3 regions of the Staphylococcus parequorum genome follow, and region 1 is predicted to be linked to each of the others. Evidence: riboswitches for the same ligand, from Rfam matches in the RefSeq annotation. Region 1 holds a riboswitch; each other region holds the start of a gene.
What was found. A riboswitch is a leader RNA that binds a small molecule or an ion and turns the genes downstream of it on or off. The one in region 1 is predicted to bind thiamine pyrophosphate.
Positions count from the first base shown of each region.

Region 2: another riboswitch for thiamine pyrophosphate. It lies ahead of tenA (thiaminase II); the one in region 1 lies ahead of AAA453_RS11115 (ECF transporter S component).
Region 3: another riboswitch for thiamine pyrophosphate. It lies ahead of AAA453_RS10045 (3-oxoacyl-ACP reductase); the one in region 1 lies ahead of AAA453_RS11115 (ECF transporter S component).

Region 1 covers NZ_CP150682.1:2,259,402-2,262,598, forward strand. Annotated here, with positions in the region: gene auxA (lipoteichoic acid stability factor AuxA) at 1-976, opposite strand, end outside; gene graF (glycopeptide resistance-associated protein GraF) at 1,232-1,366, shown strand; TPP riboswitch at 1,669-1,770, shown strand; gene AAA453_RS11115 (ECF transporter S component) at 1,854-2,429, shown strand; gene AAA453_RS11120 (ABC transporter ATP-binding protein) at 2,442-3,197, shown strand, end outside.
Region 2 covers NZ_CP150682.1:1,236,710-1,239,906, forward strand. Annotated here, with positions in the region: gene AAA453_RS05835 (single-stranded DNA-binding protein) at 85-504, shown strand; gene AAA453_RS05840 (transglycosylase family protein) at 986-1,660, shown strand; TPP riboswitch at 1,879-1,978, shown strand; gene tenA (thiaminase II) at 2,057-2,746, shown strand; gene thiD (bifunctional hydroxymethylpyrimidine kinase/phosphomethylpyrimidine kinase) at 2,739-3,197, shown strand, end outside.
Region 3 covers NZ_CP150682.1:2,060,998-2,064,194, reverse strand. Annotated here, with positions in the region: gene AAA453_RS10050 (LLM class flavin-dependent oxidoreductase) at 1-860, opposite strand, end outside; gene AAA453_RS10045 (3-oxoacyl-ACP reductase) at 887-1,639, opposite strand; TPP riboswitch at 1,771-1,869, opposite strand; gene rpsP (30S ribosomal protein S16) at 2,129-2,395, shown strand; gene rimM (ribosome maturation factor RimM) at 2,617-3,120, shown strand; gene trmD (tRNA (guanosine(37)-N1)-methyltransferase TrmD) at 3,120-3,197, shown strand, end outside.

The DNA.
Region 1 (3,197 bases):
ATTCAATCAATGTGAAGAATAATAAAACCGCGCCACAAAATAATTCTACATAACTAGGTTTAATCCATTTTGGTTTCTTCATCCAATTTGGAACATCATCATCTTGTATATCAATAATATTCTTCCATTTTTCAATAAATTTATCTTTCTTATCTCTTGCTTTCTGAATATCTACACTTCTACGAGTCTTACGCGTAAATTCTGTCGTTTTGTCTTGTAAAGTTTTCCAACGTTCCATCGTTTGGTTCGTTACAGTGTCTTTACTCGTTCTAGATAATTCTGGTTCTTCTTCGCCTAATTCCTGTTTTGTTAATGGTAATGATCTTCTTAAGAATAAGAAATTCCAAATTGACATTTGTCCCAGTAACCACATAATTATGAAAAATGTGTTAACGCTTAAGATGTCAATTGGTATAATTTCATCACTCTCAATTCTTCCATATAACACCAATTGTGTTATCAAATAACTAAACCCATAACTGAAAATAATCCATAAATAATGATATTTTCTATGTTCTTTATTTAACTCATCTTTATAAACGATATAACCAATGTGAATCACAAATGGTATTACGAAAATAATAGCGAAAAAACTATAAACTTGGGTCATCAAGATTAGCGTTATGATAAAGAAGAGAATACCAATAACTAAAAAGAATATTGAAATATCGTAGTCATATCGTGTTGTTCTAAATAAAGTCATTCCTAGCATAATTAATCCAATGCCAAATATAATTATTAAAATGGCGCTAACTACTGGAAAATTCCCTATGTAATTGCTCATTACCCTAATTATTTCAGCAAAAAATGCGTTTATAAAATCCCATACATTATGAATGTGTAAATCAATTTTACCTTTGCCATTTAATTTATGAATCATTGGTAAATTAATTAAAATGATGAGACCTGTGAAAAGCGAAACGATGCCTATAATATAACTATATAATATCTCAGCGTGTTTCTTCATAAAAGACATACCATTCACCTCAAAGTTATTATATATTAACATTTAGCTCTTGTCTTTAATAATCTCAATAAATAAGTCTATAGTATGATATAAATTAGTTGTATAGTCAAATTTCCACATATACCTTTACTCTAAACAATTTATTTAATATTACTTTTAATTTTACAGTTTTCTCCTCCATTTTTTAAGTACTTTTGTTTAGCCCTTTGCTCTTCGTGGTATTTAGGTTGTATAGATGATTAAACATGAAGGAGTGTTTTGTTTATGAGTAAAGAAGAATTAAATAAAAAAGCAGCTGAAAAAGCTAAAGAAACTGAAGATAAATTAAAAGATGAAAAAGATTCATCTGAAAAAAATAGCGAAGAAACGCAAAAAAATATTCAAGATACTTTTGATTAATAAAAGTATCACTTAGACATAAATACCTGTGTCAGGCTTAATTATTATACTAGTAGTAGCTATTTGATAGCTATTCTACTTTGTGGGAGCGAAAATGCAGAATCAAATTTTTGATTGCTGTTTCGCTCTTTTTTTAGTTTTCTGCCATATTCCCTCACTTTCCGCCTAACATGAAACATATAGCTATTTTAATATAGTAGAAGGCTAAATATATCTTGAAATACATAATATTTTTTATTAGCTTCATTTACAACCTTGACAGAAGTGATTAAAAATCATACATTAGAGTTAAATTAAATAATCATTCGCACTAGGGGTGTTTAGTGACTGAGATGAGGTATACCCTCAAACCCTTTGAACCTGATCTAGATTAAACTAGCGTAGGAAAGTGTACTGCGATACTTATTAAAAAATGGTATCCGTATGCCTGTATTTAACGCGCACCTTTCTAGAAGGTTGTGCGTTTTTTTATATAGGAGGAGTATATATGTCAAAAGGATTAAAACTTTCTGAGATACTAGTAACTGTATTAATAGCAGTAGTTTTCGCCGTCATTTATAACATTTGGAATTTTGTCTATAAAGCACTACAAGTTACAGGGCTTCATTTTGAAGAACTAACTTACGGAGCCTGGTTTATGGCAGCTATTGTAGCTTATCTTATTATTCCAAAAGCAGGTATCGCTATTTTAGCCGAATTTGCTGCAGGTGCTGGTGAAACGATTGTCATGGGCCGTTTTGATATTGCTACAATGGTTTATGCTTTAATACAAGGATTAGCATGTGAACTCATCTTTGCGCTTTTCAGATATAAATCTCGCTCAGCAATGGTTGCAATGTTAGCCGGTTTCTTGGCTTCAGTATCAACATTGCCATTAGATTTTGCTTATGGTTATCTCGGTGAAATAGCTGGTTGGAACCTTACATTATATATAGTATTTAGACTTATAAGTGGAATTGTCGTAGCAGGCCTTTTATCTTACTATATTGTGAAAGCCTTAGATCAAACTGGTGTCACTAAATTATTCAGACCTGCAACTCAGAGCGATTACGACAATTTATAAGGAGCAATAAACTTGATAGTCACAAAAAATTTACGTTTAAAATACCCTAACGGTCATAATAAAATATTTGATAATTTAACACTTCATATAAAAGACAAAGAAAAAGTATTGCTCTTAGGTCCTTCTGGTTCAGGTAAAAGTACGTTATTAAACGTTTTAAGTGGTATCGTTCCTAATCTTATAGATTTACCTATGAAATATGATGAATTACAAATTGATGAGGATTGTGGCGTTATTTTTCAAGATCCAGACACTCAATTTTGTATGCCAAAAGTATATGAGGAACTTGCTTTTGTTTTAGAAAACTTGCGTGTACCACGCGATGAAATGGAAAGCCGTATTCAATCTGCCTTAGCAGCAGTAGATTTAAATGTCGATGAAAATCAACATATTAATCAATTAAGCGGTGGAATGAAACAAAAATTAGCAATTGCAGAAACTTTGTTACAACAAGCAAACACCCTATTCTTAGATGAACCAACAGCAATGCTAGATGTGGATGCAACTGCGGATTTATGGCAAAAAATAAAAGCATTGTGGCATGACCAAACTGTATTAATTGTAGAGCACAAAGTAGAACATATTTGGCAACATGTTGATCGTGTCATTCTATTAAATTATGATGGTGCCATAATAGCCGATGCACCTCCTAATAAGATATTGCATGACTATGAGCATCTATTAACGGAATATGGTGTGTGGCATCCTAATGCTTGGCAATCCGCCCCACCATCATTAAAAACACAACATGTTTCAACTACACAACAA
Region 2 (3,197 bases), 1.0 Mb from region 1:
TAATTTACTTTTTAGTTTATGGAAAAGTGAGTTTTGACTCAATTTATAAATTTAATTATGATTAAAACACAAAGGAGGTGACCTATGATTAATAACATCGTCATTGTAGGACGATTAACAAAAGATCCCAAAATTTATGAAAAGGAGGGCAAGAAATTAGCTACCTTTTGTGTAGCGGTAAATAGAAACTATAAAGATAAAGATCAAAATACAGTCTGTGATTACTTGTATTGTAAAGCATTTGGTAAAATTGCTGACAATATTGAAAAGTATATCAATCAAGGATCACTTGTAGGTATTACGGGACAAATGCAATCACGTAAATTTGAAAAAGAAGGACAGATGCATTTTGTATCAGAACTTTATATTGAAACAATTAAATTCATGTCTCCACGAATTAAAAATGAAACTGATGAACTTTTTGAACCATTCCCATTAGAGCAAGAACATGAATCATTCAACGAAATTAATATTCAAGAAAATGATATATACGAAATTGTATAAACTCCCACTTAAAATTTATCCCACATTAAACTATTCCAATTAATATACATTAAATCCTACTATCAATTATACTTCTTTCAGGCTATTCCTCTTAATAATGCCCAATCTAGAGGAATAGCTTTACATATTATATCCATAAATATATGCGACAAAAAATAAAGGAATGTAAAAGCACTGTAAATTTCAATTCACAAAACATCTTAAAAATGCGAGTTATAGCATTTATATAATACAGAATAATCAGTTTAATTACGAAGATGTTACAAGGTTATAGGGCCAATAATAGTACAAAAGGTTATCATGATAGTGCTTATATGCTTAAATATACATAAAAATGAGTATTGTTGATGTAATTAGGTTGTAAAAAAAAGCTTATTTTTTTTATTTCACTGTAACCTACAAAGAATTTTTGAATGGTATAATTGTACTTGCAAATTAATCATAAAATAAATTAATCACCTTATAGGAGGACTTTTTAACAATGAAAAAAACAGTAATCGCATCAACTTTAGCACTAGGATTAGGCGTAACAGGAGCAGTAAATTCAGCTGACGCTTCAGAACAAGGCGTAGACAAAGCAGAATTAGCTCAATTAGCGCAATCAAATTCAGAACAATTAAATGAAGCACCTGTACAAGAAGGCGCTTATGACATAGATTTTAATTATAATGGTACAGACTATAGCTTTGAATCAGATGGTACAAACTTTAGCTGGAGCTTTGGTGGAGGATCAACTGAAGCACCTGCACAACAAGAAGCACCAGCAGAACAAGCAGCTGAGCCAGCTCAACAAGAAGCACCAGCTGAACAAGCTGCAGAGCCAGCTCAACAAGAAGCACCAAAAACTGAAACAACTCAACAACCACAACAAGAATCTGCTTCAAAAGAATCAAGTGAAGCTTCAAGTGGTTCATCAGTAAATGTTAACTCTCATTTACAAGCAATTGCTCAACGTGAATCAGGCGGCGACCTTAACGCTGTTAACCCATCATCAGGTGCAGCAGGTAAATACCAATTCCTACAAAGTACTTGGGATTCAGTAGCACCAGCAGCTTACCAAGGTGTATCTCCAACAGAAGCACCTGAATCAGTACAAGATGCAGCAGCAGTTAAACTTTATAACACTGCAGGCGCTTCACAATGGGTTACTGCATAATTTAGTCAGTAATTAATTATTAATAATATAGAACAGTGCCAACAAAGTCAGAAACTTTGTTGGCACTTTTTTGTGCATATTTTCTGCTGAGATAACTACACCTTCTAGTTAGTTAATGTACAATTTCTATGATATATACAACATAGACTTTTTATTGAAGTACGTTCTTTTGCAATGTCATACTACATTTGTTATGTTTAAAGAAATAATAATATATGAAAATCTACTAGGGGAGCCTTTATGGCTGAGATGATTTAGTTCAGACCCTTACGACCTGATTTGGTTAATGCCAACGTAGGAAAGTAGTTTAATTTATAATTGAATTGCTTAGCCTTTCTATTAATTAACTACATTCTTACTTGGAATGTAGTTTTTTTATATTTAGGAGGACTTAAAGTGTTATTTTCAAAAGAATTAAAAACAGATGCCAAGCCTATTATTGATGACATCTATAATGATCCATTTATACAAGAAATGTTACAAGGTCATTTATCGAAAGATGCTACTAAATTTTATTTAAGAGCAGATGCATCTTATTTAAAGGAGTTTGCTAATATTTACGCATTACTTATACCTAAAATGGAGCAAATGGAAGATGTGAAATTTTTAGTTGAGCAGATCCAATTTATAGTTGATGGAGAAGTAGAGGCACACGAAATATTGGCTGAATATGTAAATGAACCTTACAATGAAATAGTAAAAGAAAAAGTTTGGCCACCGAGTGGCGATCACTATATTAAACATATGTATTTTAATGCTTTTGCTAAAGAAAATGCAGCATATACAATTGCTGCCATGGCGCCTTGTCCATATGTGTATCAAGTTATTGCACAACAAGCGTTACAAGACAATACTTTGAATACCAATTCTATTTTGGCAAAATGGTTTGAATTTTATAGTACCGAAATGGATGAACTTGTGCATGTTTTTGATAATTTAATGGATAAATTGACACAAAATTGTACGAAACAAGAGAAAGATGATATAAAAGATTGTTTCTTACAGAGTACAGTTCATGAGCGTAAATTTTTTAATATGTCATTCACGGAAGAAGAATGGCCTTATGGAGGGGTTAATAATGAATAAACCTAAAATTGCTTTAACTATAGCAGGCACTGATCCAACGGGTGGCGCAGGCGTCATGGCAGATTTAAAATCATTTCATGCTTGTGGCGTATACGGTATGGCTGCGATTACGAGTATCGTAGCGCAAAACACAAAAGGCGTTCAACATATTCATAACATAGAAACAAGTTGGTTATCCGAGCAATTAGAAAGTATCTTTGATGATGAGTTGCCTCATGCGTTGAAAACAGGCATGATTGCTTCAAAAGAAATGATGGAATTAATACAATATTATTTAAAGCAATATCCAGAGATCCCTTATGTGATAGATCCTGTAATGTTAGCTAAAAGTGGTGACTCGTTGATGGATGAGGATGCTAAAGCTGACTTGCAAAACATTTTATTACCTTATGCTACTGTGGCAACACCAAACTTGCCTGAAGCAGAGGAAATAACAGGATTAACGATACAA
Region 3 (3,197 bases), 200 kb from region 1:
GCATAGGCTTTTTCGTAAGTTTCAGCGACATATGTAACTAGACCGGGAAAAATTTTGATATATCTATTACTGTTTTGTGATAATTGTAATTGTTGATCAAGCTTTTCTCGAAAAGCTTGTGCTTGTTTAAAGTTCCAGGATACTGAATACACTGCATCTGCATATTGAGTTGCCAAGGCAATACCTTGTGAAGATGCGCCAGCTTGCATAGCTACTGGACGACCTTGTGGACTGCTTGGTGTTGTTGATGGTCCTTTAACTTTGAAATGTTTACCATGATGATTAATAGCATTAATGTAATCATCATTAATAATTTTTTTGTTTTTTCGATCATGTAGAAAATGTTCGTTATCCCAAGATGTGAATAACTGATTCATCACTTTTGCAAATTCAGCAGCAATTTCATAGCGTTCATTATGATCAGGGAGCAATTCCATACTGTGATTTAAGGCTTCTAAATCTGTCATAGAGGTGACAAGATTCCAACCTATACGTCCATGTGATACATGATCTAGACTGAGCAATTGTCTAGATGCAGTAAAAGGGTTTGAGAACGTACTTGAAATTGTTGCGACCAGTCCAATGTGCGTTGTCACATGAGCAATAGCAGATAAACTGACGATAGGATCGAACCAAAATGCTGGCATATCAGTAGAAGATTTTGCAGGAAAAGATTGATTATCAGCGAAAAATACTGCGTCGAATAGTCCTTTTTCAGCAAGTTGAGCTAATTCCTGATAATAAGTAATTTCACCAATACGATTCACACTAGAATTCGGCATTAGCCACGCAGCTTGGTGATGACCACAAGCATATAATAAAACGCCAATATTAAGTTGTTTTTGATTTTTATCAGACATAGAAAGCACCTCCTAATTATAATTTTTTAATTCATCGTTAAGCCACCATCTACAGTGAAATTTTGTCCAGTTATACCGTTTGCTTGTTCAGAAGCTAAGTATGCAACCATGTTTGCAATGTCTTGTGGTGAAGTCACACGCTTAAGCGGTGTTGTTTGTGCGATCATGTCAAATACTTCAGGCGTCGTTGTAGCACTTGCGTCAGTTGTTTTTAAGAGGCCTCCTGACACCACGTTGGCTCTAATACCAAATTGACCAAGTTCAGCAGCAATATTACGAGTAAAACCAATTAATCCAGCTTTTGCAGTTGTATATTCATGATAAGGTACAACAGGATTTTGATATAAATTTGTACCGATAGAAATAATAGTACCTTGCTGTCTTTCTAAAAATTGAGGCATGACACTTTGTGTTACATTGAAGGCAGCTTTTAAAGTACCATCTATTTGTTGTTGGTAATCAACCCATGTTAAATCTTTAAATGATTTTTGCTGTGTAGGATCAAATTTAAAACCTACGAGTGCATTGTTAATTACGACATCAATTTTTCCGAAATATTGAGTGGCCTGTTCAATTAAGTGATCAATATTATCTCTATTTGTGATATCAGCTTGAATAGCAATTGCACAATCTGATCCGATATCAGAAACAAGATCTTCTGCTAACGATTTATTTTTGTAATAATTGATTATAATATTATACCCTTGTTGCGATAATGTTTTTGCAATCGTTGCACCTAAACCTCTACTACTACCTGTTACTAAAACAGTTTTATTCATAACTTTCACTCCTAAAATTTTAAAAAATTCAAATTAAAAAAATACACAACCCTCACTATAGAAAGTTGTGTATTAGAAATGATAAAATAGTGATATTGTAAAAAGGCAAGATTGCCCCTTGAATATATGATATAAAATCTTTCACACTTTCCTCCGCTAGTTTCAGCTAGATCAGGTTCAAAGGGTTTGAGTTGTACTCATCTCAGTTAAAAACACCCCTAGTGCATGCGTTTATTTAATTTAGTCTCAATGTATAGTTTTTAAATATAGATGTCAAGAGACTTAAAATAACATAAGGTATATCATAGATGTATAAAGTGCATGAAAAGAGGAAATTGACAAAAGCGCGTAGTTTACAAGGCGATTGATGAGAAAAAAATGTTTTTTTAAAATTGGTAAAGGATAACCTCTTTACAAATATCAGAAGAACTGGTATCATTATTTCTTGTAGAAAATAAATACTTATGAAATTAAAAGGAGAGAATATAAATGGCAGTTAAAATTCGTTTAACACGTTTAGGCTCAAAAAGAAATCCATTCTATCGTATCGTAGTTGCAGATGCTCGTGCACCACGTGATGGTCGTAATATCGAACAAATCGGTACTTACAACCCATCTAATGTGAAAGCACCAGAAGTTAAAATCGACGAAGAATTAGCACTTAAATGGTTAAAAGACGGTGCTAAACCGACTGATACAGTTCACAATATCTTATCAAGAGAAGGTATTTTGAAAAAATTCGACGACCAAAAATAAGTTTTAAACTTATTAAACAAATATAGTATTTGTAAGAGTACCGTTTTAGGTGCTCTTTTTTTAATGAGAAATATTATAATCAGTGCTTTAAAATAGTTGAGAATAAGAAAATTTTCTAGTGAGGAATGTATTACTATGTTAGATTTATACATGTTATAATAATTAAATAATACATAAAAATTACACAACACTTATAAGATACATTTATCGGAGGCACATATATGAAAGTTGAAGTTGGAAAAATTGTTAATACACATGGTATTAAAGGCGAAGTAAAAATAAAATCTAATTCTGATTTTACAGATAAACGTTTTCAACCTGGGGAAATTGTTGAAATAGCACGTAAAGATAAAGCACCACTTAAATTTAAAATTGCTTCATATCGTATGCATAAAGGACTGCATATGCTTACGTTTGAAGGTATCAATAACATTAATGATATCGAGCACTTAAAAGGTGAAACACTTTTACAAGAACGTGATCATGAAGAAATAGAGCTTGGAGAACATGAATTTTATTATTCAGATATCATTGGCTGTACCGTTTTTAATGAAGATACTCCAATTGGTCGTGTGATTGAGATATTTGAAACAGGTGCAAACGATGTGTGGGTAGTCAAAGGCGACAAAGAATACCTCATTCCTTATATCGCGGACGTGGTTAAAGAAATTGATGTAGAAGGTAGACGTATACAAATCACGCCTATGGAAGGATTATTAGATTAATGAGAATCGACTATTTAACATTATTTCCTGGTATGTTTGAAGGTGTTTTAAATCAATCTATTTTAAAACGCGCTCAA